4 regions of the Caenibius sp. WL genome follow, and region 4 is predicted to be linked to each of the others. Evidence: riboswitches for the same ligand, from Rfam matches in the RefSeq annotation. Region 4 holds a riboswitch; each other region holds the start of a gene.
The links. A riboswitch is a leader RNA that binds a small molecule or an ion and turns the genes downstream of it on or off. The one in region 4 is predicted to bind cobalamin.
Positions count from the first base shown of each region.

Region 1: it holds a riboswitch for cobalamin, as region 4 does, so the genes downstream of both, K5X80_RS00745 (DUF1636 family protein) here and K5X80_RS08345 (TonB-dependent receptor plug domain-containing protein) in region 4, are expected to answer to the same signal.
Region 2: it holds a riboswitch for cobalamin, as region 4 does, so the genes downstream of both, K5X80_RS09970 (TonB-dependent receptor) here and K5X80_RS08345 (TonB-dependent receptor plug domain-containing protein) in region 4, are expected to answer to the same signal.
Region 3: it holds a riboswitch for cobalamin, as region 4 does, so the genes downstream of both, K5X80_RS05770 (TonB-dependent receptor) here and K5X80_RS08345 (TonB-dependent receptor plug domain-containing protein) in region 4, are expected to answer to the same signal.

Region 1 covers NZ_CP081844.1:119,669-123,876, reverse strand. Annotated here, with positions in the region: gene K5X80_RS00750 (N-acyl-D-amino-acid deacylase family protein) at 1-1,271, shown strand, start outside; cobalamin riboswitch at 1,332-1,522, shown strand; gene K5X80_RS00745 (DUF1636 family protein) at 1,734-2,144, shown strand; gene cobT (nicotinate-nucleotide--dimethylbenzimidazole phosphoribosyltransferase) at 2,141-3,157, shown strand; gene K5X80_RS00735 (histidine phosphatase family protein) at 3,154-3,720, shown strand; gene K5X80_RS00730 (adenosylcobinamide-GDP ribazoletransferase) at 3,717-4,208, shown strand, end outside.
Region 2 covers NZ_CP081844.1:2,092,081-2,096,288, forward strand. Annotated here, with positions in the region: gene K5X80_RS09955 (alpha/beta hydrolase) at 1-163, shown strand, start outside; gene K5X80_RS09960 (cyclophilin-like fold protein) at 315-665, shown strand; cobalamin riboswitch at 738-952, shown strand; gene K5X80_RS09965 (energy-coupling factor ABC transporter permease) at 986-1,663, shown strand; cobalamin riboswitch at 1,747-1,995, shown strand; gene K5X80_RS09970 (TonB-dependent receptor) at 2,173-4,208, shown strand, end outside.
Region 3 covers NZ_CP081844.1:1,236,425-1,240,632, reverse strand. Annotated here, with positions in the region: gene K5X80_RS17190 (DUF47 family protein) at 1-709, shown strand, start outside; gene K5X80_RS05775 (inorganic phosphate transporter) at 729-1,730, shown strand; cobalamin riboswitch at 1,837-2,074, shown strand; gene K5X80_RS05770 (TonB-dependent receptor) at 2,286-4,151, shown strand.
Region 4 covers NZ_CP081844.1:1,770,873-1,775,080, forward strand. Annotated here, with positions in the region: gene K5X80_RS08335 (hypothetical protein) at 1-113, opposite strand, end outside; gene K5X80_RS08340 (cell wall hydrolase) at 244-1,398, opposite strand; cobalamin riboswitch at 1,575-1,779, shown strand; gene K5X80_RS08345 (TonB-dependent receptor plug domain-containing protein) at 1,871-3,721, shown strand; gene K5X80_RS08350 (ABC transporter substrate-binding protein) at 3,726-4,208, shown strand, end outside.

The DNA.
Region 1 (4,208 bases), 1.7 Mb from region 4:
TGGATGTGGCGTGCTATGTCCCCCATGCCGCGCTGCGTGTCTATGTCATGGGTGAGCGCGGGGCGAACCGCGAACCGGCGACGGCAGAGGATATCGCGCAGATGCGCGCGCTCTATGGCGAAGCGCTGGAGCATGGCGCCATCGGCATCGGTACTTCGCGCACGCTGTTCCACCGGTCGAGTGATGGCAAGCCGATCCCCACGCTGGAGGCGGGGGAGGCGGAACTGTTCGGCTTCGCCGATGAAATGCGCGCGCGGGGCAAAGGCGTGTTCCAGATCGTGGAAGACATGCATCTACCCGATGCGACACTGGATAACGTGGTCAATCTGGCCGACCGTTCCCGGCGCCCGGTGACGTTCACTATCGGCACGCCCAACGAAGGGCCGCTCGCCTGGCGGCGGCATCTGGCGCAGTTGCAGGCGGCGAACGACAGGGGGCTGACCGTGCGTGGGCAGGTCCTGCCGCGCGGCGTGGGGATGATGCTGGGCCACCAGCTGACGCTCAACCCGTTCTATTCGACGCCGACTTACACCGCGCTTGCCCATCTGCCGCTGGCGCAGCGGCTGGCGGAACTGCGCAAGCCCGAAGTGAAAGCGGCGATTCTGGCGGAAGCGCCCGATCCCGAGACGGCGTCCATGCTCGGGCGGGTGGTGCGCCAGTTCGGCACGATGTTCGAACTGGGTAATCCGCCCGATTACGAACAGCCGCCCGAAAACAGCATCGCCGCGCGCGCCGCGCGCGAAGGGCGCACGCCGGAAGACCTCGCTTACGATATCCTGCTGGGCAAGGATGCGACGCTCTATCTCGCCATGGCCAATTTCACCGATGGCAAGCTCGACGCGGTGGGCGAAATCATGCGTCATCGCGATATCGTGCCGGGGCTGGGCGATGGCGGGGCGCATTGCGGCACGATCTGCGATGGCAGCTATTCCACCTATATGCTGATGTACTGGGCGCGCGATCGGGCGGAAGGGCGCATGGCGCTGCCCGATGTCGTCCGCTGGCTGTCGCACGATACGGCGGCGTTGATGGGCCTAGCCGACCGGGGCCTGATTGCGCCGGGCCTGCGCGCCGATATCAATGTGATCGATTTCGACGGGCTGCATCTCCACGCTCCGGAAATCACGCACGATCTGCCCGGCGGCATGCCGCGTCTTGTCCAGCGGGCGGATGGCTATACGGCGACAGTGGTCAACGGCACGCCGGTCTATCGCGATGGGCAGCCCACCGGGGAACTGCCCGGCCGCCTGATCCGCGCGGGCGCGGCATAGGCCGCTGCGGAAGAGGGGCGGGCTCCAGCGCGGGCCTTGCCACCTTCCGGCATCGGTTCTATCAGCCACCGCGCGACAGGTTCCCCGCGAGGGGATTGAAAGGGAATTCGGGTGCAAGGCCCGGGCTGCCCCTGCAACTGTAAGCGGATAGCCACCGGCCCTCAGCCATTGGGATCGCCACGATCCTGAGAAGGCGGCCGGAACGGCGCAGACCCGCGAGCCAGGAGACCTGCCTGACGCGGTCGTTCTTCGACCGGACAGGGTGAGCCGGCCGGACGGGGATTCCCTCGCGCAACGACACTTGTGCCCCGGATCGCCGGGTCGTGTGCGGTGTCGTTTGCGAACCTGATACCGCACATCGCCGGGCAAACGGGGTTTCGTGTTCGAAACCGGGGATTCGCCTATGCTTGATACCGCCCGAATGCCGCTCATCCCGCCCCCACCCTGTTGGAGAGCGCGGCGATGACTTTGCAAGCTGTCGCAGCCGGGCCATCGGTGGTGGTGTGCAACACCTGCCGCCTCGCGCCGGATCAGCGGGAAGACGGCACGGGACAACGCGGCGGGGCCCTGCTTGCCGATGCCTTGCGCGCCGCGCAGGCAGCCGATCCGGCCTATGCCCATATCGCGGTGCAGGAAATGCCCTGTCTCTTCGCGTGTTCACGCCATTGCACGGTCCATATCCGCGCGCCGGGCAAGATCGGCTACGTATTGGGCGATTTCACCCCCGATGCGGCGGCGGCGCAGGCGATCCTCGCCTACGCGGCACACCATGCGGCGAGCGTGGAAGGGCAGGTGCGCTATGCCGATTGGCCCGAAGGGGTGAAGGGGCATTTCATCACCCGCACTCCGCCCGAAGGGTTCGTCGCCGTATGATCCGGTTCGATAGCGTGGCCGCGTTCGACGCGGCGCTGGCCGATCTGCCGTCGGCTGATGCGGCGGCCCGGGCGGCGGCGGCGGAGCGGCAGGCGGAATTGACCAAGCCTGCCGGGTCGCTCGGCCGACTGGAGGAAATCGCGCTGTTCATGGCCGGATGGCAGGGCACGCCGCGCCCGCAGGCGGAACGGATCGTGGCGGCGGTGTTCGCGGGCAATCACGGGGTCGCGCGGCAGGGCGTCAGTGCTTTTCCCCCCGAAGTGACCGCGCAAATGGTTGCCAACTTTCAGGCAGGCGGGGCGGCGATCAACGCGCTGGCCGGGGCCTGCGGCGCGCAATTGCGCGTGGTTCCGCTCGATCTCGATCGCTTCACTGGCGATATCACCCGCGAAGCGGCGATGAGCGAGGAGGAATGCCTTGCCGCGCTCAACACCGGGGCGGCGGTGATCGAACGGGGGGCGCATCTGGCGTTCGTCGGCGAAATGGGCATCGGCAACACCACTCCGGCTTCTGCCCTCTGCGCGGCGAGCTTCGGCGGCGCGGCGGAACGCTGGGTCGGGCGCGGTTCGGGCGTGGGGGACGAGGGCATTGCCCGCAAATGCGCGGCGGTGACGGCGGCGTTGGCGCTGCACGGTGCGCGGTGCACCGGCCCGTTCGAAACGCTACGGTGGCTGGGCGGGCGGGAAATCGCGGCGATGGCAGGCGCGATTCTGGCCGCGCGCATGATGCGGATGCCCGTCCTGCTCGATGGCTTCATCTGCTGCGCCGCGCTCGCACCGCTCGCCGCCGCCGTGCCCGCGATCACCGATCATTGCCTCGCCGGGCACGGTTCGGCGGAAGCGGGGCACCAACGCCTGCTCGAAAAGCTCGGGCTTGTGCCGCTGCTGCAACTCGACATGCGGCTGGGCGAAGGGACGGGCGCCGCAGTCGCGGCGCAGATCGTCCGCTCCGCGCTCGCCGCGCACAACGGCATGGCGACTTTTGCCGAAGCGGCGGTGACCGGGGCGGTATGACGCCTTTCACCGTGCATCTGATGCGCCACGGCGCGGTGGAGGGGGAAGGGCGGCTGATCGGCAGCAGCGATGTCCCTTCCACGCGCGAAGGCGATGCGCGATGCGTGGCGCAAGGTACGGCACTGGCATTCACGCGCGTGGTCTGTTCCGATCTCATCCGCGCCCGCCGCCCGGCGGAAGCGCTGGCGGCGCAGCGGGGCGTGCCCCTGCGGATCGATCCCGATTGGCGCGAACTGGCGTTCGGCGCATGGGAAGGGTGCGCCCCGGCGGATTTGCCGCCCGATGCGCTCGCGCGGTTCTGGGCCGATCCCGACGCCACCCCCCCGCCGGGTGGGGAGCGATGGAGCGCGCTGGTCGCCCGCGTGGGGCGGGCGCTGGTGCGGATGGAAGGCGATACGCTGGTTATCGCCCATGCGGGGGCAATGCGCGCGGCGCTCGCTTCCCTGTTCGGCTTTTCCGCCACGCAATGCTGGACGCTGGACCTGCCGTATGGCGCGGTTCTCTCGCTCCGTGTCTGGCCGGGTGAACCGGTCGGCGCGCAAATCACCGGGCTTGCGGCATGAGACGGGCGGTGCTGGCATTGCAGTTCATGACCCGGTTGCCGCTGCCCGCCGTGCGCGCTGACGAGGCGGATTTCGCTGCCTGCATTCGCTGGTTCCCGCTGGCTGGGATGGTGGTCGGCGCGGCGGTGGCGCTGGCTGTGTGGTTGGGGCTGTGGATCGATCCATGGCTGGGGGCGCTGCTCGGCCTCGGTGCCTGGGTTACCATTACCGGCGCGCTCCATCTCGATGGGGTGGGCGATATGGCCGATGCGGCGGGCGCGGCACACAAGGGGCGGGAACGCCTTTCCGCCGTGCTGGCCGATCCGCATATCGGCAGCTTCGGAGTGACGGCAATCGCCATGCAACTGCTGGCCAAGTTGGTGCTGCTGCGCCTTGCGCTGGACGCGGTGCCGCTGTGGACTTTGCCTGCGCTGTGCATGATCGCGCGGATCGGCCCGCTGGTCTGGACGCTGACTCTGCCCCCGTTGCACGAAGGGTTGGGCACCCGT
Region 2 (4,208 bases), 320 kb from region 4:
AAAGGCCCATTCGCGCTATTTCAGCGAGACGGCCTATGCGGAGGCGGCGGAGCCGAAGGAACTGGTGATTGTCCCCGGCGCCAGCCATGTCGATCTCTACGATCGTATGGATGTGATCCCGTTCGACAAGCTCCACTCGTTCTTCGAACAGCATCTGGTTTGACGGGGGCAAAGGTGCGGCCATGAGGGCACTGGGACGATCATTGGTTTTGATGGCTATCGCCGGGCTGGCCGGCGCCTGCAAGGCAACGGCATCTTGGGCCGATGCCTCGGCGCTGGGACCGAACCGATCCGAACAAGCCGTGGAGGAGCCGATGAAAATCAGGATTGTCACCGCCGACCGGTCATTGATTGCCGTGCTGGAAGGCAGCGCGAGCGGGCGGGCCTTTGCGGCGCTGCTGCCACTCGAACTGACGCTGAGCGATTATAATCGCACCGAGAAGATCGCCGATCTGCCGCAGCGCCTCTCGACCGAGGATGCGCCTGAGGGAGTGGAGCCGAAAGCGGGCGACATCGCCTACTATGCGCCGTGGGGCAATCTCGCGATCTTCTACCGCGACTTCGGTTATTCGCGCGGCTTGGTCCGCCTGGGCCGTCTCGAAGGCAGTGCCGAACCGCTCGCGAAACTGGATGGCGCGCGGGTGCGTATCGAACTGATTCCGTGATACGGGGTGGCGATTCCAGTCTGGCGGATCCGGGAAAATCGGGATTTGCTTGACTTATCGCATCCCCCGCGCCCTAGCCTTGCGATGCATGGTGTCCGTGATGCGGCAACGCATCAGGGATGAAACGGGAATGAGGAAGGGCCCCCGGGCCTAAGCCTCGACCGCCCCCGCGACTGTGAGCGGCGAGCGACTTTCCGACAAGCCACTGGCGCACCCCTGGTGCTCCGGGAAGGCGGAAAGCGTGACGACCCGCGAGTCAGGAGACCGGCCATGCGTTGACTATAACCAAGGCCGTCGGTGGGACGGCAGAGGAGACGCATATGCATATCGAACCCGGCGTCGTTGCCGAGGGAAAAATCTGGCTGAGCTATATCACCGCAGCCAGCGCCGGTGGCTATGGCCTGAATCTGGCCCGCAAGGCCATCGCGGAAAGCGGCGTGCTGTCGCTTCTGGTCCGTAGTCTTGCGGCGACGGTGCTGGTGTTCTGCTTCTTCGAAGTGCTGCCGCATCATCCCGTTGGCGTATCCGAAGTGCACCTGATCCTGGGATCGACGCTATTCCTGCTTTTCGGCGTTGCGCCAGCGGCCATCGGGCTGGCGCTTGGCCTGTTGCTCCAGGGCGTGTTCTTTGCGCCCGTCGATCTGCCGCAATACAGCATGAACGTTACCACACTACTGGTTCCACTTTTCGCGCTGACGGCGCTGGCCCGGCGGATCATCGCGCCCGACACGCCCTATGTGGATCTTCGCTACGGGCAGGCTCTGGCACTTTCGACGACGTATCAGGCCGGTATCGTCAGCTGGGTCGCGTTCTGGGCCCTCTACGGGCACGGCTTCACGGCAGGCAACATGGCCGCCATCGCCACGTTCGGAGGGGCCTACATGCTGGTGATCGTGATCGAACCGCTTGTCGATCTCGGCGTTCTGGCTCTGGCCAAGACTCTGCACCGCTTCAAGGACAGCGGCCTTGTCGAACGCCGCCTTTACCAGGCAGTATAATCTATTCCTGCAAGTGCTCATATGTGAGCACTTGCAGCATGAACGGAAATTCGTATTGTGCTGTCATCCGGGCTGGCCATCAGCCCGGATATGATCGCGCCGGTGCCTCGAGAGAGGCTTAAAATGGGAACGCGGTGAGGAAGGGATTTCCCGACCGAATCCGAGGCTGTCCCTGCAACTGTAAGCGGCGAGCGCGATACACATGCGCGGCAGGGCAATGCGCCGATGCCGCCAGCCACTGGGCCGGACGCTAAACCATGCGAGGCCTGGGAAGGCCGTGTATCAAGCGATGACCCGCAAGCCAGGAGACCTGCCGGCGTCTGGTCGCTCTTGCTTTGGTCCAGGGGATGGCCGGGGCACGGATCTCTCCGTCTGAGCGACAAACGAGCGGCTGGGGCCGCATCGGTTCGTGTGTCGGTTGCCCCCTGGCGTCCGGCCGATGCGCGCTGCCGACCGTTTGTGAACGGCAAGCCCCCGCCCAGTGTCGTTGGACGCCGATGGGGGATATAATGATCAAGCATGTACCGGCCGCGTTTGCGGCTTTCGCTCTCCTTGCGCCTTGCACAGCCCAGGCCGATGCGGCCGACGCCACCGATGCCGACAGGGATACTATCGTGGTGAACGGGGTGTTGGGCAATCTACGGCTCAACATCGCAACCGAAAGCGCCAGCCGTCTCGGTCTCACGCCGCTCGAAACACCTGCCAGCGTGGAAACGCTCGATGGCGACGCGATCCGTCTGCGCGGTGATCTGACAATCCAGGATGCCGCCGCCAGAGGGACCGGCATTGTGAACACTTCCGGGGTGTTCGGTTATGGCCTCTCGGCGCGCGGTTTCACCGGCCAGAATTCGGTGATGACGCTCTACGACGGCATGCGGATGTACAACAACACGCTGACTTTCCCGGCTGATCCGTGGATGGCGCAGAGCGTGGAGATCCTGCGTGGCCCGGCCTCGGTGCTTTATGGCGAGGGTGCGATAGGCGGCGCGGTCAATGTCTTGCGCAGGCAACCGGGCGACACGCTTGAATTTGCGGGCCGCGCAGGTGTTGCCTCGTTCGGAACAGTGCATGCCGCGGCGGGCGCGGGGGGCCCGATCAGCGATGGGGTCAGCTTCCGGGTGGACGCCAGCTACCGCCGGTCTGATAGCTGGATGGATCGTGGGGACAGCAGCGCCATTGCGTTTTCCGGGGCGATCCGGCTACGCCCGGCGTCCGATTTCAGTATCACGTTCTCACACGATTTCAGCACGCAGAAGCCACGGATCTGGTTCGGTGTGCCGCTGGTCAACGGCGCGCTCGACACATCGATCCGGCGCAACAATTATAACGTCACCGATGCCCGGCTGCGCTTCCGCGACAATTGGAGCCAGGCCAAAGTGGAATGGACACCGTCCGAGGCGGTGACGATCCGCAGCACGTTCTACCATCTCTGGGCGAACAAGTACTGGCGCAACGCCGAAAACGTCAGCTACGTCGCGGCAACGGACACCACGCCCGCGCAGATCCGCCAGTCCGGTTTCCTCGAACTCTATCATATCCAGAAGCAGACCGGGAACCGCACGACCGCCAACCTGAAGCAAACCTTCGGCAGTATCGAGAACCATCTCGTCGTGGGTTTCGACGTCAATCGGATCAGCTACAAGAACGTCAGCAATGCGGGTAACAACGCCGCGCGCCTGATCGATGCCATCGATCCAGTGCCGGGCAGGTTCATCGATCAGGCCGCCGCTCCCACCAAGGCCCGCTACACGAACAATATCGACCAGTTCTCCGTTTTTGCAGAGGACAGGCTGAAGTTCAGCGAGAGGTTCTCTATCGTGGCGGGGCTGCGCTACGACCGGCCGAAGATCACCAGGACCGACCACATCAATGCAGCGAACGATTTCACCAGCACACCCGATGCCGTGACCTGGCGCGTGGGTGCGGTTTACCAACCGATCCCCACGCTTTCGCTCTATGGCCAGTATGCCACCGCTGCCGATCCGGTCGGCGCGCTGGTCTCGACCAGCTTCGCGCAGAGCAGTTTCGACCTGTCGACAGGGCGGCAATACGAAATCGGCATTAAACACATCTTCTGGGGTGGGCGAGGGCAGTGGACTCTGGCCGCATACGACATCGTGAAGAAGCGCCTGCTGACGTCCGATCCGCTGATGCCGACGATTCAGGTGCAGGTCGGCCGGCAATCGTCGCGAGGTGTCGAGGCATCGCTTTCGCTGGAGCCGGTCGACGGCGTCAGCCTCACGCTCAACGGGGCGCTGCTGCGGGCACGCTATGACGATTTCTCCGAATCCGTCGGCGGCGTACAGTTCCAGCGCGTGGGCAACCGGCCGGCCAATGTCGCCGCCAGGACGGCGAATGCCTTCCTGAGCTGGGAATTCCTTGAAGGCTGGGTGGTCGACGGCGGGATGGGATATGTCGGCAAACGCTATCAGGATGCGGCGAACGCGCGGGTGCTTCCCGCCTATACGCTCACCGATATCGGCGTGCGCTGGCAGTTCGCCGAAGCGGCCAGCGCCAGCCTGCGTTTGCACAATGTCTTCAACGA
Region 3 (4,208 bases), 530 kb from region 4:
CCGCCGCGCGGCGCTGGGCATCAAAATGATCGAGACAGTGGCGGAAAAGACAGGGGTTAATGCCATGTTTGCTTGGTTCCAGCGGCTTATCCCGCAACAGGGGAACTTCTTCGAACTGTTCGAGCAGCAGTCCGTCACGCTTGTCGCCGGCGCCGATGCGCTGGCCCGCCTGTTGCAGGGCGGCCCCGGCAAGGCCGATCACGTCCGCGAAATCGAAGAACGCGAACACGATGCCGACAATATCACCCGCGAAGTGCTGCAGGCGGTACGCCGCACCTTCCTCACCCCGTTCGATCGGGGCGCGATCACCAGCCTGATCGCCACGATGGACGATGCGATCGATGAAATGCACATGACCGCGGGCGCCGCCGATCTCTACGACATCACCGAATTCGAACCGGAAATGCGCGATATGGCAGCGATCATCGTCGATGCCGCGCGGCTGACTGCCGAAGCCATGCCGCTGCTGCGCAAGATCGCCGACAACGGCGTGCGCCTGCACGAACTGACCGAACGGCTAGTGCGCATGGAAGGCCATGCCGACGCCATCCACGCCGCCGGGCTCAAACGCATTTTCCGCGAAGTGGGCAGCCGCGATCCGCTGCAATTCATGGCGCGGCAGGAAATGTTCAAGCGCCTCGAACGCGTCGTCGACCGTTTCGAAGACCTGGCCAACGAGATCGACGGTCTCGTGATCGATCACTCCTGAAAAGCCCAGTACCGCTCGCATGGATCACAGCCTCGCCCTCCCCTTGCTGATCGGGCTGATCGCGCTCGCGCTCGCATTCGATTTCCTCAACGGGCTGCACGATGCGGCCAATGCGATCGCCACCGTGGTCGCCACCAAGCTGCTTTCGCCGGTCATGGCCGTGCTGTTCGCCGCGTTCGGCAATTTCGCCGCTTACTGGCTGGTCGGGCTGCATGTCGCCGAAACCGTGGGCAAGGGGATCGTCGACAAGGACGTTATCACCCCGGCGGTGGTGTTCGGCGCGCTGGTCGGGGCGATGTTCTGGAACGTGCTGACCTGGATCAAGGGTATCCCTTCCTCCTCCAGCCACGCGCTGATCGGCGGATTGCTCGGGGCCGGGATCGTCCATGCCGGGCCGGGCGCGGTCGAAGCGGCGGGCACGATCAAGACCATCGCGGCGATTTTCGTTTCGCCAATCCTCGGCTTCGCGCTTGCCATGCTGCTGATGCTGATCACGTCCTGGCTGTTCAAAGGCATCCAGCCGCGGCAGGCAAACGGCACGTTCAAAGTGCTGCACCTGTTCTCCTCCGCCGCCTATTCGATCAGCCACGGGGCCAACGATGCCCAGAAGACGATGGGGATCATTACTGTCCTGCTCTATTCCACCGGGCATCTCGGCGGGGAATTCCACGTGCCGGAATGGGTGGTGCTGTCGTGCTATCTCGCCATTGCGCTGGGCACCATGTCGGGCGGGTGGAAAATCATCAAGACGATGGGCAGCAAGCTGACCAAGCTCAACCACCATTCGGGCTTCTGCGCCTCCACCGCCGGATCGTTCGTGGTGTTCGGCGCCAGCGCGCTGGGCATCCCGATTTCCACCACGCACGCCATCACCGGCAGCGTGGTCGGCACCGGCGCCGCCCGCCGGGCCAGCGCGGTGCGGTGGAGCGTGGCCAGCCGCGTGATCGTGGCCTGGTTCATCACCATTCCCGCCAGCGCCGCCGTGGGCGCGCTGTTCTACCTCGCCACCCGCCTGTTCTGAGGCCCATCCCCCACAGGCCGCCGCGATATTGTGCGTTGCGGCAAAGAAGGATTGACATGGCCCCCGTTTGTGACTATGGCCCTGCCCGTGGAAGCGGGATACATCCGCTTTCCGTGATCGCGCCGGTGCCCGAAAGGGCTTAAAACGGGAACACGGTGAGGAACGGGTTTCGCCCGATCCCAATCCGGGGCTGTCCCTGCAACTGTAAGCGGCGAGCGCGATGCATAGGCTTCCTTCCGGGGAAGCAGCCACTGGGCCATCCGCCAACCATGCGGGGCCTGGGAAGGCCATGCATCAAGCTATGACCCGCGAGCCAGGAGACCTGCCGGCGCATGGTCGCTCTTGCCGCGATCCAGGGGATGGTCATGGCACGGTTACTCTCCGTCTGAGCGACGAACCGAAGCGGCTGGGGCCGCGCGGTCATGCGCATGCGGGCGAAACAGCGCCCGTCCGTGGGCGCTGACCGGCCGTTCGTTGCCCGTGCTGCCCTCCCCTGGGCCGCCGGACCGCGCACGGTGCGCCCTGCCGCCAGTTGCTCTGGCGCGGGGATAACGCATGAAGACCACCTGTTTCGTACCCTTGATCGCACTGGCCGCGGCGGCCCCGGCCTATGCCGAAAGCGCGGACGATCTCTCTTTCGAAAGCCGCGCCGACATCATCGTCACCGCTTCGCGCGCGGTCAGCGAACCGCGCGAGATCGGCAGCGCGATTTCCGTCATCACGCGCGAAACGCTCGACCGCAACCAGATCACGTTCGTCAAGGATGCGCTGATCGATACGCCGGGCGTGCTGGTCAGCACCGACCGGCCCGGCAATTACGCCTCTGTCAACATTCGCGGATCGAACAACGACGAAGTGCTGTGGCTGGTCGATGGCATTCCGCTGGGCGATCCCAGCGCGGCCAGCACCGAATTCCGCGCCGATCACCTGATCGCCGCCGATATCGCGCAGATCGAGGTGCTGCGCGGCAATCAGAGTTCGCTTTACGGCTCCGACGCGATCGGCGGGGTCATCAACATCATCACCCAGCGCGCCATCGAAGAAGGGATCGCGGTCAACGCCGAAGCGGAAGCCGGATCGCACGGCACGCTGAACGGCGGCGCATCGCTGCTGGGCAAAAGCGGCCCGGTCGATTTCCGGCTCACCGCCACCGGCTATCGCCACGATGGCCCCTCGCTCACCGATCCACGCACCGCCACCAGGCCCGCGAGCGAGAAGGACGCATACCGGCGCTACGGCTTTTCCGGCCGCATGGGCGTGGAAGCATCCCCCAATCTGCGCTTCCAGATGAACGGGTTCTGGGCGGACACGTTCTCCGATCTCGACAACACCGGCTCGGATTCGCTCAACACTGTCAGGAAGCGCGAATATGCCGTTTCCGGGCAGGGCCTCTACGCCAGTTCGGACGACAGGCTGACCGTCAGGCTGACCGGCAGCCGCTACGTCGCGCGGCGGCTCTATTTCGGCAGCGCCTACCGGCCCGAAGGCGATCTCTATCGCGGAACCAAGGACACGCTCGCACTTGATGCCAGATACGACACCGGCGGGCTTATCAGCCTCGCCGCGGGCGGCGCGCTGGAACGGGAAAAGAGCGATCAGGCCACGTTCCATTCGGGCGATTTCAACGCCCGGATCAGCACCCGTTCGGCCTATGGCGAACTGGCGCTGCGCCCGGCGGCAGGGCTGACGCTGACCGGCGCGGCGCGGATCGACGACAACAGCCGCTTCGGCACGTTCGACACCTATCGCGGCACCGTGGCCTATGCCGCCGGTCCGGTGAAATTCCGCGCCAGCTACGGCACCGGGGCGAAAGCGCCGGGTCTCTATCAATTGTTCGACCCGACATACGGCAATCCCCATCTCAAGGCGGAAAAGAGCCGGGGCGGCGATATCGGCGCCGATATCGCGCTAAGCGACACGTTCAGCGCGTCGGCCAGCTATTTCTTCCTCAGGAAGACCAACGAAATCGAGTGGAACGCCAGCATCGGCCGATCCGGCGGCTATCGCCAGTGGGGCCGCACCCGCGCGCACGGGGTGGAACTGGGCCTGACCGCGCGCCCTCTGGCCTGGCTGACGGTCAGCCAGAGCTTCACCTACACCGATCACGAAGCCTACAGCGATGCGGCGGCGCGATACCGGGACAGCGGCCGCCCCGAATATGCGGGCACCACGGCCATCACCGTCCTCCCCGCCGCAGGGGCGGAATTCACCGCCCGCGTCCGCTATCGCGATGGCGACGCTTCGACCCGGCTCGCCACCCGGGCCTATGCCGTGGTCGATCTGCTCGGCTCCTACCGGATCAACGGGAATGTCGAGCTGTTCGGCCGGGTGACCAACCTTTTCGACAAGTGGTACCAGATGTACGCGCACACCAACACGCTCGGCCGCAGCGCCTATGGCGGTGTCCGCGTCAGCTTCTGACGCCCTTTCGCAGGGCGGCGGACAGCGGCGCCGCCCTGCTTTTCCATTTCCGAGGAA
Region 4 (4,208 bases):
TGGTTTTCCCCGGTGCCGTTGTCGTTGCATGCCGCGGGCGTATCCGGGCGTTGCAGCGCCCGCGCCACGGGCGATTTCGCAGCGTCGCGGGCAGCGGCAAAATGGATGGTCATGAAAGGCCTCGCGGGAAAGAACGGAGGCCGTTTCTAGGCGATTAGCCCTAAAATAATCTTCGCAGGTATGGTTGATGCGCCGTTAACCATTTTCCGCAGAGAAGGTATAGACCGTTGAAAAACGGGGGATTCAGTGCGGCGTTGCGATCCATTCGCCGCTGCGGGCGTATTCGCTCTTAACGCTGCCGCTCTCGGGCAGGCGGGAGGCGCTGTAGAGCGTGTCGCCCCCGCGCGCTTCGATCGCGGGCGTGTAATCGGGGCGGGGCAGGGCCACCGGCGGCGGAGCGAGCGGCGCGCCCGGGGCGGGCGTGGCGGCGGTGCGCTGCAGGCTCGCTTCGTAAGCCCGGGCAAGGCCGAGCGGATCGAGCCCCGCCGTCGGATCGACCATCGTGCGTGCATGGGGCGCTGCCACCGGTTCGTTGCCGAGATAGCGGTTGGTGAACGCCGCCGGGCGGCCCGCCGCGCCGCGCCAGCTATAGAAGATATGCGCGCCGATGGTGGTCAGGCGGTTGAGACTGGGCGCCCAGTAGGGATTGACCTGGATCGTGTGGTAATGCGTCGCCAGCCCGACCGGGGCATAGACCGAACCGGCCAGCGCGGCCCGCGCCACGGCGCGGGCGCGGTCCCATGCGAAGCGGGATGGCTGGCGCGCCAGCGATCCGTCGCACGTGAACGTGAACTGGCAGCCGGTGCGGCGTTCCGATCCCTGATAGACCACGCCGCACACCGTGTTGGGGTAGGCCGGGTGGGACACGCGGTTCAGCACCACCTGCGCCACCGCGCGCTGCCCGGCATCGGATTCGCTGGCCGCTTCGTAATAGATTGCCTGAGTCAGGCAGGTGAGCGCGCGCGTTTCATCGGTCGGCGTGCCGGCGGCGAACACCGGCCGCGCCATGGCGCCGATCACGGGGCGCGGATATTCGCTGTCCCAGTGGGCGCCGGGATCGAGCGGTTGCCCGCCTGCGTCCGCCACGGCCAGTTGATCGTCAGCCAGATAATAGAAAGCGGAACCGGGGAAGCTTTCGCCCGGCGTTTCGAAGCCCATCGGCCGCGGCGCGGCGGGTTCCGCCCGGTCCAGCAGAGCGGGCAGATTCCAGCCAGAAGGCGCGGCGAAAGCGGGCACCGCCATCGCCGCCGCCAGCATCGCAAAGCGTTGTCCGCCGATGCCGGACAAGCGTCCGCGCCGCCCGGCCAGCCCGCGCGCACGGCGCCCGAAGCGGCCGCGAAAATCGCTGGGCCGGTCTTCGGTGAAGGCGGGCGATAGGATCAACGATGAGCCTTTCATGCGGCGGGGCGTAAGCGCGCTGCGGCGCGTAGCGGCAATCCGGGCAAAAGACACCCCCCGGCTGCGTAACGTCCCGTAGCGGCACAAGGTAACCAAATCGTTACCATGCCCGCAGGTAGAGATTTGCGCGGTTTCATCCGGCCTGCTTGCGTAATGGTGCGTTGCGGCATAAGGGGCGCTCACGTCATGGGTTGCCCGGGGTGCGTTTCGCGCTCCGAGCCGAAGAGGGAAGCCGGTGCGAATCCGGCGCTGCCCCCGCAACTGTGACCGGGGAATGCCCCTTCCATTTTGCCACTGGCCATCCGTGCGAGCGGGGCCGGGAAGGCGAAAGGGGTGTGACGATCCGGGAGTCAGGAGACCTGCCCATGAAGTCGTTCAGCCAACGGGCGGGGTGGACCCTAGGCGGCGATCGGGGCGGCAATGACGCATGACCTCTCGCTACGGACGGCATTCGTTCGTTGGAGTAGGTTTGATGCATAAGTATTTGTTGTTTCTGGGAACCAGCCTTGCCGTGGCGCAGCCCGCACTGGCCGATGATGGCGAAATCGTCGTCACCGCCACCGGCCTTGCCCAGCCCGCCGAAAGCGCGCCGCAATCGATCACCGTCATCACCCGCAAGGAAATCGAGCAGGTGCAGGGCGCCGATGTCACCCGTGTGCTGACCCGCCTGCCGGGCACCACGTTCACGCGCACCGGCCCGATGGGCGGGGTAACGCTGATCGGCGTGCGCGGCGCGCCGGCTGGGCAGACACTGGTGCTGATCGATGGCGTGCCGTCCGGCGATCCGTCCACCACGGGCGGCGAATTCGATCTGGCGCAGCTTGCCACCGGCACTATCGACAGCATCGAATTGCTGCGCGGGCCCAATTCGGTGGTCTGGGGATCGCAGGCGATGGGCGGGGTGATGAACATCACCACCCGGATCGAAAACGGGGTGAGCGGCAGTGTGGAATACGGCGGCGCCGACCGGGTGACCGCGACAGCCGCCGCCGGGCTCAAAGGCGAACGGTTCGAAGCCGGGGTTTCCGGCAGCTTCGTCGATACCGATGGCTATTCCGCCGCCGCCAACGGCACGGAGAAGGACGGTTATCGCCAGTACAATATCGCGGGCCGCGCGCGTTACCGGGTGACGGATGCGCTCTCGCTCACCGCCAATGCCCGCTACAGCCAGGGCAAGGCCGATCTCGATGGCTACCCGGCGCCGACTTATACGTTTGCCGACACCGACGCGACCGAGAAGCTGCGCGTCTGGTCGGGCCGCATCGGCGCGGTTTATGAAACGGAAGGCCTGCAGCTCAACGCGGGCTATGCGATCACCGATAGCCGGAGAGAAGGCCGCGATCCCGAAGACCCATGGGGTAATTACACGTTCAAGGGCCGGTCGGAACGGGCCGAATTGTTCGGCCGCGTGGCTTTGCCCGCGCGGTTCGCGCTCAATTTCGGGGGCGCTTACGACTGGAGCGAATTCCGCAACGGGTTCGAGGAAGGCAAGGCCGAAAACGGCAGCATCCACGCGCTGCTCGGCTATTATGGTGATCGGTTGGTGGTGACGGGCGGCGTGCGCTACGACCATCACACCGATTTCGGCGGCGAATGGACGGTGGGCGCCAACGCCTCCTACGAAGTGGTGCGCGATCTGCGCCTGCGCGCGGCCTATGGCGAAGGGTTCAAGGCGCCGACGCTGTATCAACTGCTGTCGCAGTACGGCAATCCCGCTCTCAGCCCCGAACGCAGCAAGAGCTACGAAGTGGGCTTGAGCTATGCCGAACGCGGTGCGCCGGTCTATGCCGCGATCACCGCGTATCGCCGCGACGCCAGCGACCTGATCGACTTCTTCAGTTGCTGGACGGGCAACGCGCCGCTGTGCGCCACGCGGCCCGATGGCTTCTACTACAATGTCGGCAAGGGCCGCGCGCAGGGGCTGGAAATGGAAGTCGCTCTGCAATGGACCCCGACGCTCACCAGCAATGTGGTCTATAGCTACGTCCACACCGAAAACCGCACGGCCGGCGACCCCAATCGGGGTAACCGCTTCGCCCGCCGCCCGGCGCATATGATCACCGGTTCGCTCGACTGGGAAACCCCCATCGGCCTTGCGCTCGGGTTCGATCTGCGGGTGGTCGGCAGTGCATGGGACGATGCGGCCAACACCACCCGGCTGGACAGCTATGCCCTGGGCGATCTGCGCGCCAGCTATCGGGTCAACGACACGGTGGAACTGTTCGGCCGGGTCGAAAATATCTGGGATCAGCGCTACACCATCGCGGGCGGATATGGCACCCAAGGGCGCGCGGCCTATATCGGCGTGCGGCTGAGGAAGTGATCCGATGAAGCAGGGGGCGTTTCTCGCGCTGGCATGCCTCGCTTTTGCGGGGTGGGCCATGGCGGGATGCGCCCCTGCGGCTGCGCCGGGTGAAAGCAGCCGCGGGCCGATGATCGTCTCGCTCAATCCGTGCAGCGATGCGGTGCTGGCCGAAGTGGCCGATCCGGCCCAGATTCTGGCGATTTCGCATTATAGCCACGATCCGCGCGCCAGTTCGATGCCGCCGGATCAGGCGCGGCGCTTCCGCAGCACCGGCGGAACGGTGGAGGAAGTGATCGCGCTGAAACCCGATGTGGTGATCGCGGGCGCATTCCTACCCCCTGCCACGCGCGCCGCGTTCGGGCGGCTGGGTATCCGCGTGGAAAGTTTCGATATCGAACATACCGTGCCCGAAAGCCTGGCGCGCGTACGCCGGATCGCCGCGATTGCCGGGCATGCGGATCGGGGCGAAGCGCTGGTCCGCCGGATCGGGCGGGCGCTGGCCGCC